DNA from 2 places in the Microbacterium phyllosphaerae genome. Region 1 is predicted to be linked to the other one. Evidence: predicted binding sites of a transcription regulator. Region 1 holds the regulator's gene; the other holds the start of a gene.
The links. Region 1 encodes LexA, which represses DNA repair genes until DNA is damaged. Its sites were predicted from a motif close to TCGAACANNTGTTCGA; they were not measured.
Positions count from the first base shown of each region.

Region 2: a site for LexA is predicted at 2,850-2,865, ahead of recA (recombinase RecA). Genes of this name have one in related genera too.

Region 1 is NZ_JAGIOA010000001.1:2,994,691-3,004,005, reverse strand. Features, by position in the region: gene ftsE (cell division ATP-binding protein FtsE) at 1-205, shown strand, start outside; gene ftsX (permease-like cell division protein FtsX) at 202-1,116, shown strand; gene smpB (SsrA-binding protein SmpB) at 1,219-1,695, shown strand; gene JOF42_RS14150 (S9 family peptidase) at 1,696-3,561, opposite strand; gene lexA (transcriptional repressor LexA) at 3,606-4,292, opposite strand; gene JOF42_RS14140 (LysM peptidoglycan-binding domain-containing protein) at 4,574-4,936, shown strand; gene JOF42_RS14135 (histidinol-phosphate transaminase) at 5,030-6,124, shown strand; gene hisB (imidazoleglycerol-phosphate dehydratase HisB) at 6,121-6,738, shown strand; gene hisH (imidazole glycerol phosphate synthase subunit HisH) at 6,735-7,376, shown strand; gene JOF42_RS14120 (MinD/ParA family ATP-binding protein) at 7,387-9,114, opposite strand; gene priA (bifunctional 1-(5-phosphoribosyl)-5-((5-phosphoribosylamino)methylideneamino)imidazole-4-carboxamide isomerase/phosphoribosylanthranilate isomerase PriA) at 9,270-9,315, shown strand, end outside.
Region 2 is NZ_JAGIOA010000001.1:2,156,730-2,166,044, reverse strand. Features, by position in the region: gene miaB (tRNA (N6-isopentenyl adenosine(37)-C2)-methylthiotransferase MiaB) at 1-551, opposite strand, end outside; gene JOF42_RS17935 (regulatory protein RecX) at 635-1,570, opposite strand; gene recA (recombinase RecA) at 1,610-2,653, opposite strand; gene JOF42_RS10040 (DUF3046 domain-containing protein) at 2,927-3,151, opposite strand; gene JOF42_RS10035 (helix-turn-helix domain-containing protein) at 3,174-3,482, opposite strand; gene JOF42_RS10030 (CinA family protein) at 3,624-4,106, opposite strand; gene pgsA (CDP-diacylglycerol--glycerol-3-phosphate 3-phosphatidyltransferase) at 4,103-4,678, opposite strand; gene JOF42_RS10020 (FtsK/SpoIIIE family DNA translocase) at 4,678-7,413, opposite strand; gene JOF42_RS10015 (GNAT family N-acetyltransferase) at 7,496-7,990, opposite strand; gene JOF42_RS10010 (ribonuclease J) at 8,057-9,315, opposite strand, start outside.

The DNA of each region.
Region 1 (9,315 bases):
GCCGACCGCATCCGAGACGCCCGAGGCGCAGGCTGCGCCGGTCGAACCGCCCGCAGTCGACGAGAAGCCCGCAGAGGTGCCGGCGGCTGTCGTGCCTCGCACGCATCCGATCGTGCTCCCCACCGTCGACGTCGCCGAACTCGGGGTGGCCGATCGTCTCGGCCTCTCGGATGACGGCGCAGAGGAAGTGGGGCCGACCTCATGAGAATCGGACTCATCATCACTGAGGCCCTCGGTGGCCTGCGACGGAACATCTCGATGGTCATCTCCGTCGTGCTCGTCACCTTCGTCTCGCTGACGTTCGTCGGCGCGGCGATCCTCATGCAGGCCCAGATCGGCACGATGCGCGGCTACTGGACCGAGCGGGCACAGGTCGCCGTGTACATGTGCTCCGACATCTCGGAGAAGGACACCTGCGTCGACGGCGGCGCCACGGAAGATCAGGTGAATGCCGTCCGCGCGCAGCTCGACGGTGACGCGCTCGCCCCGCTCATCAGCGAGGTGAGCTTCGACTCCAAGGAAGACACCTACGCCAAGCTGGTCGAACAGCTCGGCGAGGACCAGGCGAGCGTCATCACCGCAGACCAGGCGTTCGAGGTGTTCTTCGTGACGATGAAGGACCCGGGTCAGTCCCAGGTGATCGCGGAGGCCTTCACCGGCGTCGCCGGCGTCGAGCAGGTCACGGACCAGCTGCAATACCTCGAGCCGTTGTTCTCCGCCCTGACGGTGGCGACGTACATCGCCGTCGGCATCGCCGTGCTGATGCTGATCGCCGCCATCCTGCTGATCGGCACGACCATCAGGCTGTCGGCATACGCGCGGCGCAAGGAGATCGGGATCATGCGCCTCGTCGGTGCCTCGAACCGCTTCATCCAGACCCCGTTCGTGCTCGAGGGCGTCTTCGCCGCGTTCCTCGGATCGGTGCTGGCCAGCGCGGCTGTCGTCGCCGGGGTGCACTTCGGCGTCGACGGATACCTCCGGGGACGCGTCCCGTTCATCACGACGTGGGTGTCGATGCAGGATGCCGCCATCGTCGTACCGGTGCTCATCGGCATCGGCGTCGTCCTGGCGGCCCTGTCCGCCGGATTCGCGATCCGTCGCTGGCTGCGGACCTGACCGCGTTGCCGGAGGCGGGCGCCGCCGGTATAGACTGACAGGCTGTCGTGCGCCCGCCACCGGGCTCTGGAATCACTGCACGACGCGGATCAGGAGAGAATCATGCCCAGGGAACGCGGGGAGAAGGTCATCGCGACCAATCGTCGCGCACGTCACGACTACAACATCGAGAAGTCGTACGAGGCGGGGATGGTGCTCACCGGCACCGAAGTGAAGTCGCTGCGTCAGGGGCGTGCGAATCTCAGCGACGGATACGCGTTCGTCAAGGGGAACGAGGTCTTCCTCGACTCCGTGCACATCCCCGAGTACTCGCAGGGGCACTGGACCAACCACTCGGCGAAGCGCATCCGCAAGCTGCTGCTCCACCGCGAGGAGATCGCGAAGCTGCAGCACGCGGTGTCGGCGGGCGGTTACACGCTGATCCCACTCAAGCTCTACTTCTCCGACGGCCGTGCCAAGGTCGAGATCGCCCTCGCGAAGGGCAAGCGCGAGTTCGACAAGCGTCAGACGCTACGCGAGCGTCAGGACACTCGCGAGGCCGAGCGCGCGATGCGCCTGCGCAACCGCACCGGAGACTGATCAGAACGACGGGGTGAAGCCGAACACGCGTCCGAGGAACGAGAGCTCGCGCTCCAGGGCATCGACGATCGTCTCGGCCGAGCGGAACCCGTGTCCCTCGCCCTGGTAGAGCACGTACTCGTGATCGACTCCATTGGCCGCCAGTGCATCCCGGATGGCCTCCGATTGAGACGGCGGCACGACCCGGTCATCCGACCCCTGCATCAGCAGCACGGGCACCGCGATCCGGGCGGCGTGGGTCAGAGGCGAGCGGTCGACGTACAGCGCCTCGGCTGCGGGCAGGGGCCCGACGAGTCCTTCGACGTAGTGCGCCTCGAAGTCGTGGGAGTGCTCGGCGAGCATCCGCAGATCCGCGACGGCGTAGCGACTGATGCCGGCGGCGAACACTCCTCCGCGCACCAGAGCGGACAGCACGGTCCATCCGCCGGCCGACCCACCGCGGATGGCGATCCGTGCGGGATCCGCCAGGCCCGCGTCGGCGAGCTCCCGGGCCGCGGCGATCACATCGTCGACGTCGACCACTCCCCATCGTCCGTCGAGACGCTCTCGGTAGGCGCGCCCGTATCCTGTCGAACCGCCGTAGTTCACGTCGAGCACGCCGATGCCGCGGCTCGTGTAGAACGCGATCGCCGCAGAGGAAGCCCCGGTCACGTGAGCGGTCGGCCCGCCGTGCACGAGCACGATGTAGGGCGGGAGCTCGTCGCCGGATGCCGAGGCCTGGGGGTTGCTCGGAGGGTAGACGAACGCGTGCACGTTCCCGTGGGCACCGTCGATCAGCAGCTCGGACGCGCGCGGCATCCATTCGGGGTGGACGGGCGAGGCTCCTGCGACCACCTGCGCCGAACCGGACTCGACGTCGACGCACCAGGCTCCCTGTGACGTGGTCGAGCTGTTGCCCGTGAGCAGCACACGCGACCCCGATACGGCGTCGACGCTCACGTGCCCGTCCGCGGGAATGTCGAGTCGGCGCGCCCCGCCGTCGCGATCGATCACGACGACCTCGTCGCGACCGTTCGTGCGGACAGTGACGATGCGCCCGTCGGCGAGTGGGCGGTACCAGCGGTTGCCCAGCACCCACAGCCCGTAGCCGGTGTCCGCATCGACGTCGACATCGTCGACCGGCGCCGCTGCGCCGTCGAGGCGGAGGTGATCGAGTCGCTGGCGGTGCAGCGCCCATCGTCCCCGAGGGTCGTCGGAGAACAGCAGCTCCTGGTCGTCGATCCACTCGGGCTGCAGAGCGGCCTGCGTCGGCACCTCGGTGCGGGCGGAGCCGTCGGAGATCACGAGGGTCGCATGCTGCCACGGCATCCGATCGCCCGTCCACTCGACCCAGGCCACGCGCGACCCGTCGGGTGAGAGCGACGGATGCGCGACGAACGCCGTGCCCTCGGCGACGACCCGCACGCGGTCGGGGTCATCGGCGGCAGAACCGTCCACAGGGATCTCGATGATGCCACGACGGTGGGGAGTCGATGTGAGGTCCTCGCGAACGGCGAACAGCCGCCCCTGCTGCAGCCGCAGACCTCCGTGGGCAGGGCCGGTCGGAGTGAGCGGCACCGGTGAAGCGCCGGAGGTCAGTCGGTGCACACGCTGGTCCTGTGCGTCGACGAAGAACAGGGTGCCGTCGGCATCCGCCGTCCAGGCCCCGCCGCCGTACTCATGGACGCGCGATCGCGCACTCCACGGCGCCGGGAGGATCTCGTCACCGCTCGAGCTGCGCACCGTGAATCGCCCGCGCTCGGCCGGCACCGACTCGCCCCACCAGATGTCGTCACCGACGAACGCCGCACCGTCTATGCGGGGTGAGGCCGCCGCGATGCGTGCGGGTGAGAACGGGGAGGGCCAGGAACCGAACGGCGAGGACATGCTTCGAGCCTATGGGCGAGGCCGTCGTCGCGGGTTCGACGGGATCAGACCGCTCGCAGCACCGCGACGATCTTGCCGAGGATCACGGCTTCGTCGCCGAGGATGGGCTCGAACGCCGAGTTGCGCGGCAGCAGCCACGTGTGGCCGTCGCGACGGCGGAGCACCTTGACCGTGGCCTCGCCGTCGAGCATCGCCGCGACGATCTCGCCGTTCTCTGCACTGTTCTGCGAGCGCACCACGACCCAGTCGCCGTCGCAGATGGCCGCGTCGATCATCGACTCGCCCGAGACGTTGAGCATGAAGAGGTCGCCCTTGCCCACGAGCTGACGGGGGAGGGGGAAGATCTCCTCGACCTGCTGGTCGGCGGTGATCGGCACGCCGGCGGCGATGCGGCCGACGAGCGGCACGAGTGCCGCGTCGCCCACGGGGGTCGCGACGTCAGCCGGATTCTCACCGCTCGAACCCGGGAGGTCGATCAGCACCTCCATGGCGCGCGTCTTGCCCGGATCGCGACGCAGGTAGCCGCTGAGCTCGAGCTGTCCGAGCTGGTGGGTGACGCTCGACAGCGACTTGAGCCCGACGGCATCGCCGATCTCGCGCATGCTCGGCGGGTAGCCGTACCGGCTGATCGATGTCTGGATGACCTCGAGGATCGCCATCTGCTTGGGGCTCAGGCTCTTCCGGCGACGAGTGCGCGGGACGTCTGCCTCGGGGGCGGAGTTGTCGCTCATGGTGCTCCTCAGGTGTGCGATCCGGCGTCTCAGTTCGAATGTCGGAGGCCCGTGGTGGGGTGTTCGTATCGAAACCGTATCCGAGAAACGGCCAGATGTGGAAGATCTGTTCGAGCGTGTCGACCGATTCTCGGGTCATTGTTTCGAAAAAGGCTTGACAGATATTCGAATTCGAAGATAACTTCGGAACGTAGCTTCGTATCCACGGCTCCCGGCCGAGGCGCGGATGCGAACGCTACGCCAACTTCACCGCTCACGCGGTAGATGCAGAGGAGCACGACATGAGCACCATCACCTTCAGCAGCGCAGCAGTCCTCCCGGCTCGTCCGGCGACGAAGCTCCGGCTGACGGCGCGTGGTCGTCGGGTCGTGCTCGCGGCGGCAGCCGTTCCGCTCGCTGTAGGCATCGCGTTCGCCGCGCTCAGTGGCGGCAGCGCGATGGCTTCCGGCGAGCAGAGCTCGACCACCACGTTCGCGACCGTCACCGTGATGCCGGGCGACACCCTGTGGTCGATCGCCGAGGAGATCGCACCGGGCGCGGATCCCCGCGAGGTCATCGGTGACATCACACGGCTCAACCTGCTCCGCGGCGGAAGCCTGCAGATCGGCCAGGAGCTCGCGATTCCCACGCAGTACTCCGAGTGAGCGGGCATCGGCGCCCGGAGTGACCGGGGTGCAGCGCAGGGTCGGCTTCATTCTCCGTCACCACGCGCGTCGGTGAGCCGCACGCGGCCTACCATGGGAAGGGTGACTTCATCACTCTCCGATCTCCCGCTCCGCGACGACCTTCGAGGGCTGACGCCGTACGGCGCTCCGCAGGCGCCACTGCCGATCGCTCTCAACGTGAACGAGAACACGCATCCCGTTCCGGATGCCGTCGCCAGCGACATCCTCGATGACATCGCCGTGGCGCTTCGCGACGTCAACCGCTACCCCGACCGCGAGTTCACGACCCTGCGTGAGGGCTTCGCCGAGTACCTGGGCCACGGTCTCGAGGCGGACCAGATCTGGGCGGGGAACGGATCGAACGAGGTCCTCCAGCACATTCTCCAGGCGTTCGGTGGACCGGGACGCACGGCATTCAGCTTCGCCCCGACCTATTCGATGTATCCCCTCATCTCGCAGGGGACCGGTGCCCGGTGGATCGCAGGCACCCGGCAGCCGGACTACACGATCACGCCCGATGAGGCCGTGGCGCAGGTCAAAGAGCACGATCCCGACGTCATCCTGCTGTGCTCCCCGAACAATCCGACCGGCACGCCGCTCGGGCTCGACATCGTCGAGGCGGTCTACGAGGCGTCGCGGGGCGTCGTCGTCGTGGACGAGGCATATCAGGAATTCGCGCCGCGCGATGCGGCATCCGCGCTCACGCTCCTCGAGGGGCGTCCTCGTCTCGCGGTGTCTCGCACCATGAGCAAGGCCTTCGCCTTCGCGGGTGCGCGCGTCGGATATCTCGCGGCCGACCCCGCCTTCATCGATGCTCTCCGGCTCGTGCGCCTGCCGTATCACCTGAGCGCGCTCACGCAGGCCGCGGCCGTCGCGGCACTGCGCAACTCCGACGTGATGCTGGGGATGGTCGACGAGATCGTCGAGCAGCGCGATCGCATCTCGGCGACCCTCGAGGCTCTCGGATACACCCCGCACGAGTCCTGGTCGAACTTCGTGCTGTTCGGTGGGGTCGCAGACCCCAAGAAGGTGTGGCAGCAGCTGTACGACCGGGGAGTGCTCGTCCGCGACGTCGGGATCCCGGGTCACCTCCGCGTCACAGCGGGCACCGAGGCGGAGACCACGGCGTTCCTCGACGCCCTCGCGTCGATAGGATCGGCTTCATGAGCACCACCGCCCAGACCCCGCGCACCGCCACCCGTGTGCGCAGCACGTCGGAGTCCACCGTCGAGCTCGAACTGAACCTCGACGGAACCGGCGCGAGCCGCATCGACACGTCGGTGCCGTTCTTCGATCACATGCTGACGGCGTTCGCGAAGCACTCGCTGACCGACCTCACGGTTCGCGCCTCCGGTGACACGCAGATCGACGCCCACCACACGGTCGAGGACATCTCGATCGTGCTCGGGCAGGCCATCCGCGAAGCCCTCGGCGACAAGTCCGGCATCTCGCGTTACGGCGACGCGCTCGTGCCGCTCGACGAGGCGCTCGCTCAGGCCGTCGTCGACATCTCTGGTCGTCCGTACCTCGTCCACACGGGGGAGCCGGCCGGCTTCGAGCACCACCTGATCGGCGGACACTTCACCGGCTCGCTGGTGCGTCACTCGTTCGAGGCCATCACTTTCAACGCGGGGCTCACCATGCACGTCCGCGTGCTCGGCGGCCGTGATCCGCACCACATCGCCGAGGCGGAGTACAAGGCGTTCGCCCGCGCATTCCGCCAGGCCAAGGCGCTCGATCCGCTGGTCGACGGCATCCCGTCGACCAAGGGTGCGCTGTGAGCGCAGCTCCTCGGGTCGCTGTCTTCGACTACGAATCCGGCAACGTGCACTCCGCTGTGAAGGCTCTCGTGGCGGCGGGAGCCGATGCGGTGCTCACGCGGGACCGCAAGGAGGCGCTCGAGGCCGACGGTCTCGTCGTGCCCGGCGTGGGAGCCTTCCAGGCCGTGCGCGACGCCTTGAAAGCCCACGGAGGCGATGAGATCATCGACCGTCGCCTGGCCGGTGGGCGACCCGTGCTCGGCATCTGCGTCGGCATGCAGGTGCTCTTCGCCCACGGCGTCGAGCGCGGGCACGACACCGAGGGCCTCGGTGAGTGGCCGGGTGCCGTCACCGAGCTCAATGCGCCCGTGCTGCCGCACATGGGCTGGAACACGGTCGAACCCGGCGCCGATTCGGTGCTCTTCCAGGGGATCGAGAACGAGCGCTTCTATTTCGTGCACTCGTATGCTGCGCAGTCGTGGGAGCTCGACGTCATCCCGCCGTTCCCGCAGCCGGTGCTGACCTGGACGACGTACGGCGATCCGTTCCTCGCCGCGGTCGAGAACGGCCCGCTCTCAGCGACTCAGTTCCACCCCGAGAAGTCGGGCGAGGCCGGCATCCAGCTCCTGCGCAACTGGGTCGACAGCCTGCGAGGGTGATCCCTGCGGGTCAGAACCCGCGAGCGACGGCGGCGGCGGCCGAGAGCCAGGCCTGCTGAGTCGGTGCCGCGAGCGCGCGGAGGCGAAGGTGCCCGTCGACCATCTCGCGGTCGAACGGGATGCCGACGACTTCGCGTGCGAGCGGACGGTAGCCGGCGATGACCTCGGCCACCTCGGCAGACGAGGCCTTGGGGTCGGCCTGGCTGACGACGACCACGGACTCTCTGGCGAGGCGTGCGGAGCGCTCGTCGCGGTCCTCGAGCGCCTCGAGGAGCAGAGCCCCCGCCTCGGCGTGATCATCGCGCGTCGTCGTCGCGACCACGATCTGGTCGGCGAGGTCGATCATGCGCAGCCACATCGGATCGGACTCGTCGTTGCCCGAGTCGATGATGATCAGACGGTAGAACTTCGCGGCCACCGCGTGGATCGAATCGACGTCGTCCGGATTGAGTCGGTTCTCGTGCGCCAGCCGGATCGGCTTCGACCTCAGGACGTCGTATTTCTCCTGCGGCTGGTGATGCACGAAGTGTGCGAGGTCGGCGGACTGGCCCTGTGCCCCGAGCAGGTGCTTCGTCTGGGGCAGGAGCTCGAGAAGCGTGCGGTCGTGCGCGCCCGTCTCGGTGCGCCATCCGAGTGTGCCGCGCGTCTGGTTGTTGTCCCAGGCGAGGACGCCTGCTCCGCCGTACTGGGCGAAGACGGCCGACAGCAGCACCGTGGCGGGAGTCTTGCCCGCTCCGCCCTTGCCGTTGACGACCGCGACAGTTCGAGGTCCGGGCCAGTGGCGGCTGACGGCGTGCTCGTCATCGCGCACCGCACGCTCTCGGGCGTTCGGGCCGAGGGAGAATCCGACCCGGTTGAGGAACCCGCGTCCGCCGCGGCGGGCGGGCTCTTCGCGCCTCTCCTCCTGGAGGAAGGAACGACGCTCGATGCCCTGCTCCCGCTGCTGACGGCGAGAGGACGCGGAGGCGGCCGACTCGGCGGCCGCGGCATTCGGTGCGGGCGGAGTCGCCGCGGCCGGAGCGGTCGGGATCGCGATGGTCCGGGTCGGCGGGGTCGCAGCCGCCGGTGCGGGCTGAGAGGGCTGAGCAGTTTGCGTGGGCTGCATGGGCTGAGCCGACTGGGGGGCCGGAGTCGACGGAGGGGTCTGAGCGGCGACGCTCGGCTGCGCGGTCCGAGCCTGCGCTGACGACGGGGACGCCTGAACGCTCGGGACACCCGTGATCGGAGGCTGAGGCGACGCGGGGGTGGGTGCCGGTGGTACGGCCGCCCCCTGGGCGCCCGGAGTCGACGGCGCCGTACCGGATGGGGTCGCGGCGGACGGGGCCGCAGCGACGTGCGCGGTCGATGACGGCGCCTCCGGCCACGCGGGCGCCGGTGGAAGGGACGGTGTCGGGGGAGCGGCGGGTGCTGCCGGCGAAGCCGTGGGGAGCGGCGGGACCGCAGAGGACGAGCTCGTCGCGGCGGATGCCGCCGCAGCCGCGGCTCGCGTGCCGGGCGCGGGCGGAGTCGCCGCGGTCGGGATCCCGACGGGCCGAGGGTTCATCGGCACCGTCATCTCAGGAACGGCGTCGTCGCTCGATGAGTCGATGACGGGGCTCGCGGGACGCGCGGTGGTCCGGGTCTGCTCGATGTCCTCGGGTGTCAGCGGCACGTGCGCCACGATCTCCGGAGTCTCCGGAGGCATCGGGTTCCCCCGTCGCAGGGGGCCGCTGCCTCGCGCTTCCGCGTCGCGCACCATGGAACATCTCCTCATCGACCGAACAGGGGTGTCATCGAGGCTACCGCGTGGCGTCGGATCTTCTCTGCCGTCATCGTTTTGGAGCGGAACGATACGCGGGCTAGTGTCGATTCTCGTGCCGACGAATCGGCCCTCCCATCTCACCTGAGGACGTCATGAACGACTTCGCGCAGTCCCCTTCGCTCACTCTGCTCCCCGCCG
Region 2 (9,315 bases), 840 kb from region 1:
AAAGTGCACGTGTTATTGCACCCGACGGAGATCGAGACCCAGCCGCTGTGAGCGGAGTCACGCTTGGTGGGGAGGGTGGACGGGAAGACTTCGAGCGATTCCAGGATCTCGAGCTCGGCGTCGCCGTTGTGGCGCGCGCGCTCGAGGAGTGCGGGGAGGGAACCCATGTTGTGTGTGCCGAAGACGACATCGACCCAGGGCGCCTTGTCGAGCACTGCCTGCTTGTCCATCTGCGCGAGGCATCCGCCGACAGCGATCTGCATGCCGTCCTTGCGACGTTTGACCGCCGCCAGCTGGCCCAGGGTGCCGTAGAGCTTCCCTGCAGCGTTGTCGCGGACCGCGCACGTGTTGATGATCACCACGTCGGCCTCAGTGCCGTCGGAGGCGCGGACGTATCCTGCGCTCTCCAGAGACCCCGAGAGTCGCTCGGAGTCGTGGACGTTCATCTGGCACCCGAAGGTGCGCACCTCGTACGAGCGGGTGCGACCGTCGGAGTCGATTGCTGCCGACGACGAGCTGATGATCGTCGGTTCACTGCGCGGGATAGTCATGATTCCCCCATTGTACGAGCGCTTCCCGAGCGGACGCCCGAGCGGTACCGACCCGGAACCCGACACCCTCGAGGCCAGACTCGTCAGTCGGAGTCGACGAAACGGACCCCGGATGTCGACCCGCCGAAAGAGGCCTCGGCGAGAGCCCTCTTCGCAGCGGTCATCGCGACCGAGCCGTTGTACCCGCGGCGGGAGAGCTGACCGACCAGGCGCCGCAACGCGGTGTCGCCGTCGAGACGAGACAGGCCCCGTGCCTTGGTGCGCGCGTACTCGAGCGCCCGCTCGGCATCGTCGTCGGGCAGCTCGTCGAGCGCCGCGTCGACCACATCACGAGGAATCCCGCGCTGGGCCAGAGCTCTCGAGAGCGCCACGCGGCCCTGACCCTTTCGCTCGACCCCCGAGGTGACGAGTTGACCGGCGAGGAGAGCATCGTCGAGATACCCCCGTCGACAGAAGTCGTCGAGGACGTCGTCGATCGCGCCCGAGTCGAGCCGCGCTCCGTCTTGCTCGTACCCTTTGAGCACCATGCGCGCTTCGGAGATCGAGAGCGATCGAGAGCGCAACTTGCGCACGAGAATCTCTTCCGCGGCTTCACGCACGCGTGCAGGATCCACGCCTCCGACCTCGCCGCCGAGATCGTCCGACGGCTGCAGTGCACGCAAGCGCGGTGCGGACCGTGCCGCGGCACCGCGAGCGGGGTGCCGGTCGCTCGGATCTCGGGAATCGGGCGTCGAGGCTTTCGTCGAGCCGAGATCACTCCACGTGGAGTTCCACGTGGAGACATCGGCTCGAGAATTCTCAGCCAGCTCCGACCCGGATCGCGCACCTGCGTCAGATGATCCGGTGACTTCGGCCAGCCCGTCGGTTCCGGCTCCGGCTCGACCAGACCCGGTGCGGTCGTCACGAGCCGGCCCACCGGCCCCTGAACCGTCGCCGGTGGAGCCCGAGCGCGCGGCAGTCCGTCCGAACAGCGGGATGACGGGGGCGAGCTGATCCCGCTCGCCCCCGCCCTCACTCATGGTTCGCTCCGGTTGCCACACACCCCAGAACCATCACGATCACGCCGGACGACGCTCAGCGAGCTCGTCAGCCGGTGCTTCGACGGCGCCGCCGATACCGAGCTTCTGCTTGATCTGCGTCTCGATCGCCAGTGCGATGTCTGGGTTCTTGAGCAGGAACGTACGCGCGTTCTCCTTGCCCTGCCCGAGCTGATCACCGTCGTAGGTGTACCAGGAACCCGACTTCTTGACGATGCCGTGCTCGACACCGAAGTCGATCAGGCTGCCCTCGCGTGAGATGCCGACACCATAGAGGATGTCGAACTCCGCCTGCTTGAAGGGCGGAGCCATCTTGTTCTTCACAACCTTGACCCTGGTGCGGTTTCCGACCGCATCGGTGCCGTCCTTGAGCGTCTCGATTCGGCGGATGTCCATGCGAACCGACGCGTAGAACTTCAGCGCCTTTCCACCCGCGGTGGTCTCGGGCGATCCGAAGAAGACACCGATCTTCTCGCGCAGCTGGTTGATGAAGATCATCGTCGTGTTCGTCTGGTTGAGTCCACCCGTGAGCTTTCGCAGCGCCTGGGACATCAGTCGAGCCTGGAGACCGACGTGCGAGTCGCCCATCTCACCCTCGATCTCGGCGCGCGGCACGAGAGCCGCCACGGAGTCGATGACGATGAGGTCGATGGCCCCGGAACGCACGAGCATGTCCGCGATCTCCAGAGCCTGCTCACCCGTGTCAGGCTGCGAGACGAGAAGGGCATCGATGTCGACGCCGAGCTTCGCCGCGTAGTCGGGGTCGAGCGCGTGCTCAGCATCGATGAAGGCCGCGATTCCGCCGGCACGCTGAGCATTAGCGATCGCGTGCAGCGTGAGCGTCGTCTTACCGGACGACTCCGGACCGTAGATCTCTACGATTCGACCACGCGGGAGGCCTCCGACGCCGAGAGCGACGTCGAGGGCGATGGAGCCGGTCGGGATCACGGCGACGGGGGCACGCTCGTCGCTGCCCAGCCGCATGACCGAGCCCTTTCCGAACTGGCGATCGATCTGTGCGAGTGCGGTCTCGAGGGACTTCTCGCGGTCAGCGGGTGATGGCATGACGGGCTCCTTATGCTCGCGTGGTGCCGCCTGTAGGCTGTCGCGGTCCTCCCGGCTGGGCGGAACTCTCCGACAAGGCGTATGGCTCTTCGGCTTGCTTCTCACCGTACGAGGGGCCTCGGACATTGAGTCGCCGGCACCGGGAAACAGGGAGAACAAGATCTCTGAACCACTTGTGCAGAAGACTACGCCGGTTTCGAACACATATTCGACAACACGCCGCTATGGCGTGTCGCGACGTCAGGCGTCGAACACGTCGAGCGGGCCGAGGGCTCACCTCTTGCGCGGCTCCAGGCGCCCGGCACCATGACGGCGTTCGGCGGGCACATCCGTCTCTGCGCAGAGGGCGAGCCAGATATCGCGAGGAGGAACTCCGTCGTCCAACGCCTGATCGGCGGTGCGTCCGGAGAGCTGTGTCAGGACGAGGTCGCTGACGAGAGACGGCCCACGGCCACCGAACTCCGCGTCGACGGCGCGGAGGAATTCACTGCGTCTCATGGAGAGGAAGCGCCCGGAGGGTTCAGTGGAGCGAGAGCTCGGGCTCGATCGAGGCGACCAGGTCGTCAGGGACGACGTCCGGGAACACCTGAATGCCCTCGAGCACGGAGATGCGGTCTCCGACCTCGCGCATGATGATCGAGATGGGAACGTCGAGCGCATCGGCCACCGAGGCGAGGATCTCGCTCGATGCCTCTTTCTGACCTCGTTCCACCTCGCTGAGGTAGCCGAGGGCGACGGATGCCTTGCTTGCAACCTGCCGGAGCGTACGCCCCTTCTGCAGGCGGAAGTCCCTCAGCACATCGCCGATTTCCTGTCGTACAAGAATCATCGGAACCTCCTCCCAGATCGTCTTCTCGAGGTCTCCCCCGATGAGATCGCCAGTCTAGTCCTACCGACCTTCACAAAATCTACCTTCGCACGCTGTGCTTTCGGTGTGAGCACATTGATGACAACGGAACTCATGCCGCGCCTATTCCCGCACGATTCGACGCAGCAGAGCGACCGCGGCATCGACGGTCTGCGCGCGGATCTCCGCGCGATCGCCGGGGAAGATGTGGGACTCGCTCACGGCTGAGGTCGGCGTCACGACCGCGATGTGCACCGTGCCGACGGGCTGACCGTCGGGGGACGCGGGCCCGGCGATGCCGGTGGTCGATACCCCCACGTCCGCAGCGCGCCCGTCCACGCTCACCGCGCGTCGCACCCCGTCTGCCATCTGCCGCGCGACCTCGGGGTGCACGGGGCCGTATGCGGCCAGTAGGTCGGCGTCCACTCCGAGAAGCGTGCGCTTCACCGGCGTCGCGTAGGCGACGACGGCGCCCAGCAGCGCGAGCGACGCCCCGGGGACGGACACGATCTCCGCCGCGAGGGCGCCACCTGTCAGAGACTCCGCGACGCCCAGCGTCCACCCGCGTTCGACGAGAGCGTCCAGTGCCCCCGATGCCGTCGTCACGACGACTGCCGAGACCCTCGGACCTGCGCGACGATGTAGTCGATGCCGCTCACCACCGTGAGGATCAGGACCACGATCATCAGGATCGCCGTCACGAGAACCCACGGCTCGAGCCCGATCACCACGTGGAGAGGGAGCAGCGCCCAGGACAGGGCGACGGCCTGCACCGCTGTCTTGATCTTGCCCATCCACGCCGCAGCGACGACGTGCTCCTTCGCGACGATCAGGCGATGGATCGTGATGCCCCACTCGCGGATCAGGATGATGATGACGAGCCACCAGCTCAGTTCGCCCAGCAGTGCGAGACCGATGAAGCCCGCCCCCGTGAGGAGCTTGTCTGCGATCGGATCCCAGAGCTTGCCGAAGTCGCTGACGATCTCGTACTTGCGCGCGAGGTAGCCGTCGACCCAGTCCGTCGAGATCGCCACGATGAAGAGGACAGCCGCGATCCAGCGCACAGTGATGTCACCGATGCCGTAGGTTCCCCCGATCAGGAGCAGGACGAGGAAGACGACCGCGAGAGGTATGCGAGCGATGGTGATCGCGTTGGGAAGCTGCCGAGGGATGGCCATCAGTCGCGTCCCGTCAATCCCCAGGCGTCTTCATCGCCATCGTCATCGGCTTCGACGACCGGAAGCCCCTGGAACTGGGCCTCGACCGGGTCATGCGGCAGGCCCGCGGCCGTCGCCGGGGCCACTGTGGGTGCTGCGGTCGGCGCGTCGTCGCCTCGGAGCTTCGCCATGACCTGCGGCAGCTGCTCGGCGGTAGCCAGCACGTCCCTTGCCTTAGACCCTTCGGAGGGCCCGACGATCTCGCGCGACTCCAGAAGGTCCATCAGGCGACCGGCCTTCGCGAAGCCCACGCGCAGCTTGCGCTGGAGCATCGACGTCGATCCGAACTGCGAAGACACGATGAGCTCGGCCGCCGCGAGCAGCAGCTCGAGATCGTCTCCGATGTCCTCGTCGACCTCCTTCTTCTTGGTCGGCTCCATCGCCTCCTGGACGTCGGCACGGTAGTCCGGCCGAGCCTGGCGGGTGACGTGCTTCACGACCGCGTCGATCTCCTTCTCGTCGACCCACGCACCCTGCAGACGGAACGGCTTCGACGAGCCCATCGGTGAGAAGAGCGCGTCACCCTGCCCGATCAGCTTGTCTGCACCTGGGCTGTCGAGGATCACTCGGCTGTCGGTGACGCTGGTCACGGCGAATGCGAGTCGGGAGGGCACATTGGCCTTGATCAGACCTGTGACGACGTCGACGCTCGGTCGCTGCGTCGCGAGCACCAGGTGGATCCCGGAGGCTCGAGCGAGCTGGGTGATGCGGACGATCGAGTCCTCGACGTCACGGGGAGCGACCATCATCAGGTCGGCGAGCTCGTCGACGACCACGAGGAGATACGGGTACGGCTTGAGCACCCGCTCGCTGCCCACGGGCAGCTCGACCTCGCCTGCACGCACTGCGCGGTTGAAATCGTCGATGTGGCGGAATCCGAACGACGCGAGGTCGTCGTACCGCATGTCCATCTCCTTCACGACCCACTGGAGTGCCTCGGCGGCCTTCTTGGGGTTCGTGATGATCGGCGTGATCAGGTGCGGAACACCCGCATAGCTCGTGAGCTCGACGCGCTTCGGGTCGATGAGGACCATCCGCACGTCCGAGGGCCGCGCGCGCATCAGCAGGCTCGTGATCATGGAGTTCACGAAGCTCGACTTACCGGAACCCGTGGAACCGGCGACGAGGAGGTGAGGCATCTTCGCGAGGTTCGCGATGACGATGTTGCCGCCGACGTCTTTTCCGACGCCGATGGTCATCGGATGCGTGCTCTTGTGCGCGGCCGGGGACCGCAGCACGTCGCCGAGCGCGACCATCTCCTTGTCGGCGTTGGGGATCTCGATGCCGATGGCGCTCTTGCCCGGGATCGGCGACAGGATGCGCACGTCGTTGGAAGCGACGGCGTACGCGAAGTTGTTGCTCAGCTGGAGGATCTTCTCGACCTTGACGCCGTGACCGACCTCGACCTCGTACTGCGTGACCGTCGGGCCCCGCGAGAAGCCGGTCACCTTCGCATCGACCTTGAACTGGCTCAGCACGCTCGTGATCTGCTCGATCACCTTGTCGGTCGCCTCGGAACGGACGACCGGGGGCGGCCCTTCGACGAGCAGCCCCGGGGACGGCAGGATGTACGGAGCGACGGGCGCCTGGGGGCCCCGCTCCCCCGGCCCGGAGGTTCCGAAGCCGTCGAGACCCGGCAGCTCGGGAACCTCGCCCGTGTCGGACCCGTCATCGAGCAGCGCAGTGGTCTGCTGACCGGCCAACGACTCCGTCACGGAGCGCACATCGGACAGCACTTCGGTCGCGGCATCGTACGGGTCTTCGACCACGACGGCCTGGTCGTAGGCGGGCGTCGGCTCGGAGGTGGTGAGGAGAGCGGTGATGTCGTCGGATCCGAGAGTCCCCTCGTCGGGGTCCTCTTCACGACCCGTCTTGTTCCGCCGCCACCAGGGCAGGACATCCGGGTCGTCGACCTTGTCGGCGTCGTCGATCGCGACCGCGTCCTTCGACGGCTTCTCGGTGCGCTCGGCATCGAACATCCACGCGTACAGGTCGCCGAGTCGCTGACCGATGCGGTTCGGCGGCGTCTTGGTGAGGATCAGCACGCTGAGCCCCGCGAGGAGCGTCAGCACGATGTAGGCGCCGACGGGCGTGAGGTACGAGAGGGGCTCGCCAACCATCCATCCGAAGAGACCGCCGGCCTCGCTCAGTGCCGGCATGCCGTCTTTCGGCTGGGCACGCACCAGCAGTCCTGCCGAGTCGGCTCGGCCGGCGGCGATGTGGCAGAAGCCCGCGAGGGTGAGCACGAAGAGGCCGAACCCGATGCCGATGCGCCCGTTGTCGTGGACGGAGGACGGATGACGGAACAGCCAACCGGCCAGCAGCAGAAGCAGCACCGGCATCACGAAGGCGACGCGGCCGACCAGCAGACCGACCGAGTAGGCGCTGATGTTCGAGGCGACCTCGTTGCCGATGAAGAACCACTCGTTGACTGCGCCGGCGATCGCGAGCAGCACGAGCAGGAACGGGAAGCCGTCACGCCGGTCGTCCTTCTCGAGGGTCTCAGGACCGAACGCACGGAAGAGTCCGCCGACGCCGTGGGCAAGACCGGCCCACGCGCGCACGGCGACGGGAGGCTTGTCGAGTTCGTCGATGTATTTCTTCGGCGCAGCCTGAGCCTTCGGAGCGGCCTGCCTCTTGGGGCGAGGCGTGGCGCTCTCGGACGCGCGCGCTGACTTCGTGGTACTCCTGGCCATGCTCTCACGTTACGACCAGAGGCCGACATTTCCCGTAATGACGCGGCATTCCGGCGTCTTCGCGCGGGTGCGGCGGCCCCCTTCAGGACGCGCGGTGCACCATGGTGTCGCGGGCATCCCCGATGTCCGTGACGACGAACCCCTCCGACCGATAGAGGGTGCGTGCGAAGTTGTCGCGTTCCACGCTCAGGCTGATCCTCGGGTGGCCCTGCTCCCCCGCGTGTGCCACCAACCGGCGCAGCAGCGTCCGGCCGACGCCGTGGGCACGCCAGATCGGCTGAACTCCGATGATGAGTTCAGGCACCGCCGTTCCCACGAAGCCGAAGCCGGGGTCATCCTGCGACAGCATCCGGTACCAGGCAGCACCGATGGGCTGCCCCTCGGTGTCGATCGCCACGAAACCCGCGTCCGCCGGCCGCATCCACCCTGCGATGTAACGTCGGTGCTCGGTCGCGGTCAGGATCTCATGGCGCGCCCGCGCTCCGCCCGAGCGCCAGTTCGCCGCCTCGACGACCATGTCGCCGAGAAAGCTCCCGTCCGCCTGCGCGGCGGGTCTGATCGAGAAGGAGTCCGACATGCACAGAGCCTACGGTGCGCGCGTTACAGCCGGGTGTCGTCCCACTGTGAACGCGCGACCGCGTGATCAGGCTTCGATGACGAGGGGGACGATCATCGGACGACGGCGGAGCTTCTGGTTGACCCAGCGTCCGATCGTGCGGCGGATGACCTGAGAGAGCGCATGCGTGTCGCGGACGCCGTTGCCGGACGCCTCCTTGAGCGCGGCGATGATCTTCGGCGTGACGTCGTCGAACACGGAGTCGTCTTCCGCGATACCTCGTGCATGGATCTCCGGGCCCGAGATGATCCGCCCGGTCTGGGCATCCACCACGACGATCACCGAGACGAAGCCCTCTTCGGCCAGGATGCGGCGGTCCTTGAGGTCGGCGTCGGTGATGGCGCCCACCGTCGAGCCGTCGACGTAGACGAAACCGAGGTCGAGCTGACCGACCACGCGGGCGTCACCGTCCTTCAGATCGATCACCGTGCCGTTCGAGGCGATGATCGTCCGTTCGGCCTCGACGCCGGTGTCCTGAGCGAGCTTCGCGTTCGCGATCAGGTGACGGTACTCGCCGTGCACGGGGAGGACGTTCTTCGGCTTGAGGATGTTGTAGCAGTAGATCAGCTCGCCTGCGGCCGCGTGCCCCGAGACATGGACCTTCGCGTTGGCCTTGTGGACCACGTTCGCGCCGAGCTTGGTCAGGCCGTCGATCACGCGGTACACGGCGTTCTCGTTGCCGGGGATCAGACTGGACGCCAGGATGACGGTGTCGCCGGGGCCGGGCTCGATCGCGTGGTCGAGGTTCGCCATGCGGCTGAGCACGGCCATCGGCTCACCCTGCGACCCCGTGGACATGTAGACGATCTTGTCGTCGGGAAGATCGCGCGCCTTCTTGTAGTCGATCAGCAGACCGCTCGGCACCTTCAGATAGCCGAGGTCCTCGGCGATCGTCATGTTGCGCAGCATGCTCCGCCCGAGCAGCGCGACGCGGCGTCCGTGCGCGTGGGCCGCGTCGAGGACCTGCTGCACTCGGTGCACGTGACTGGAGAAGCTCGCGACGATCACGCGGCGCGGAGCCTTGCCGATCACCTGGTCGAGCACCGGTCCGATCGAGCGCTCGGTCGGCGTGAAGCCGGGCACGTCCGCGTTCGTGGAGTCGACCAGGAACAGGTCGACGCCCTCCTCGCCGAGGCGCGCGAACGCACGGAGGTCGGTGATGCGGCCGTCGAGCGGCAGCTGGTCCATCTTGAAGTCACCGGTCGCCAGCACGAGGCCCGCGGGCGTGCGGATCGCGACCGCGAGCGCATCGGGGATCGAGTGGTTGACCGCGACGAACTCGAGAT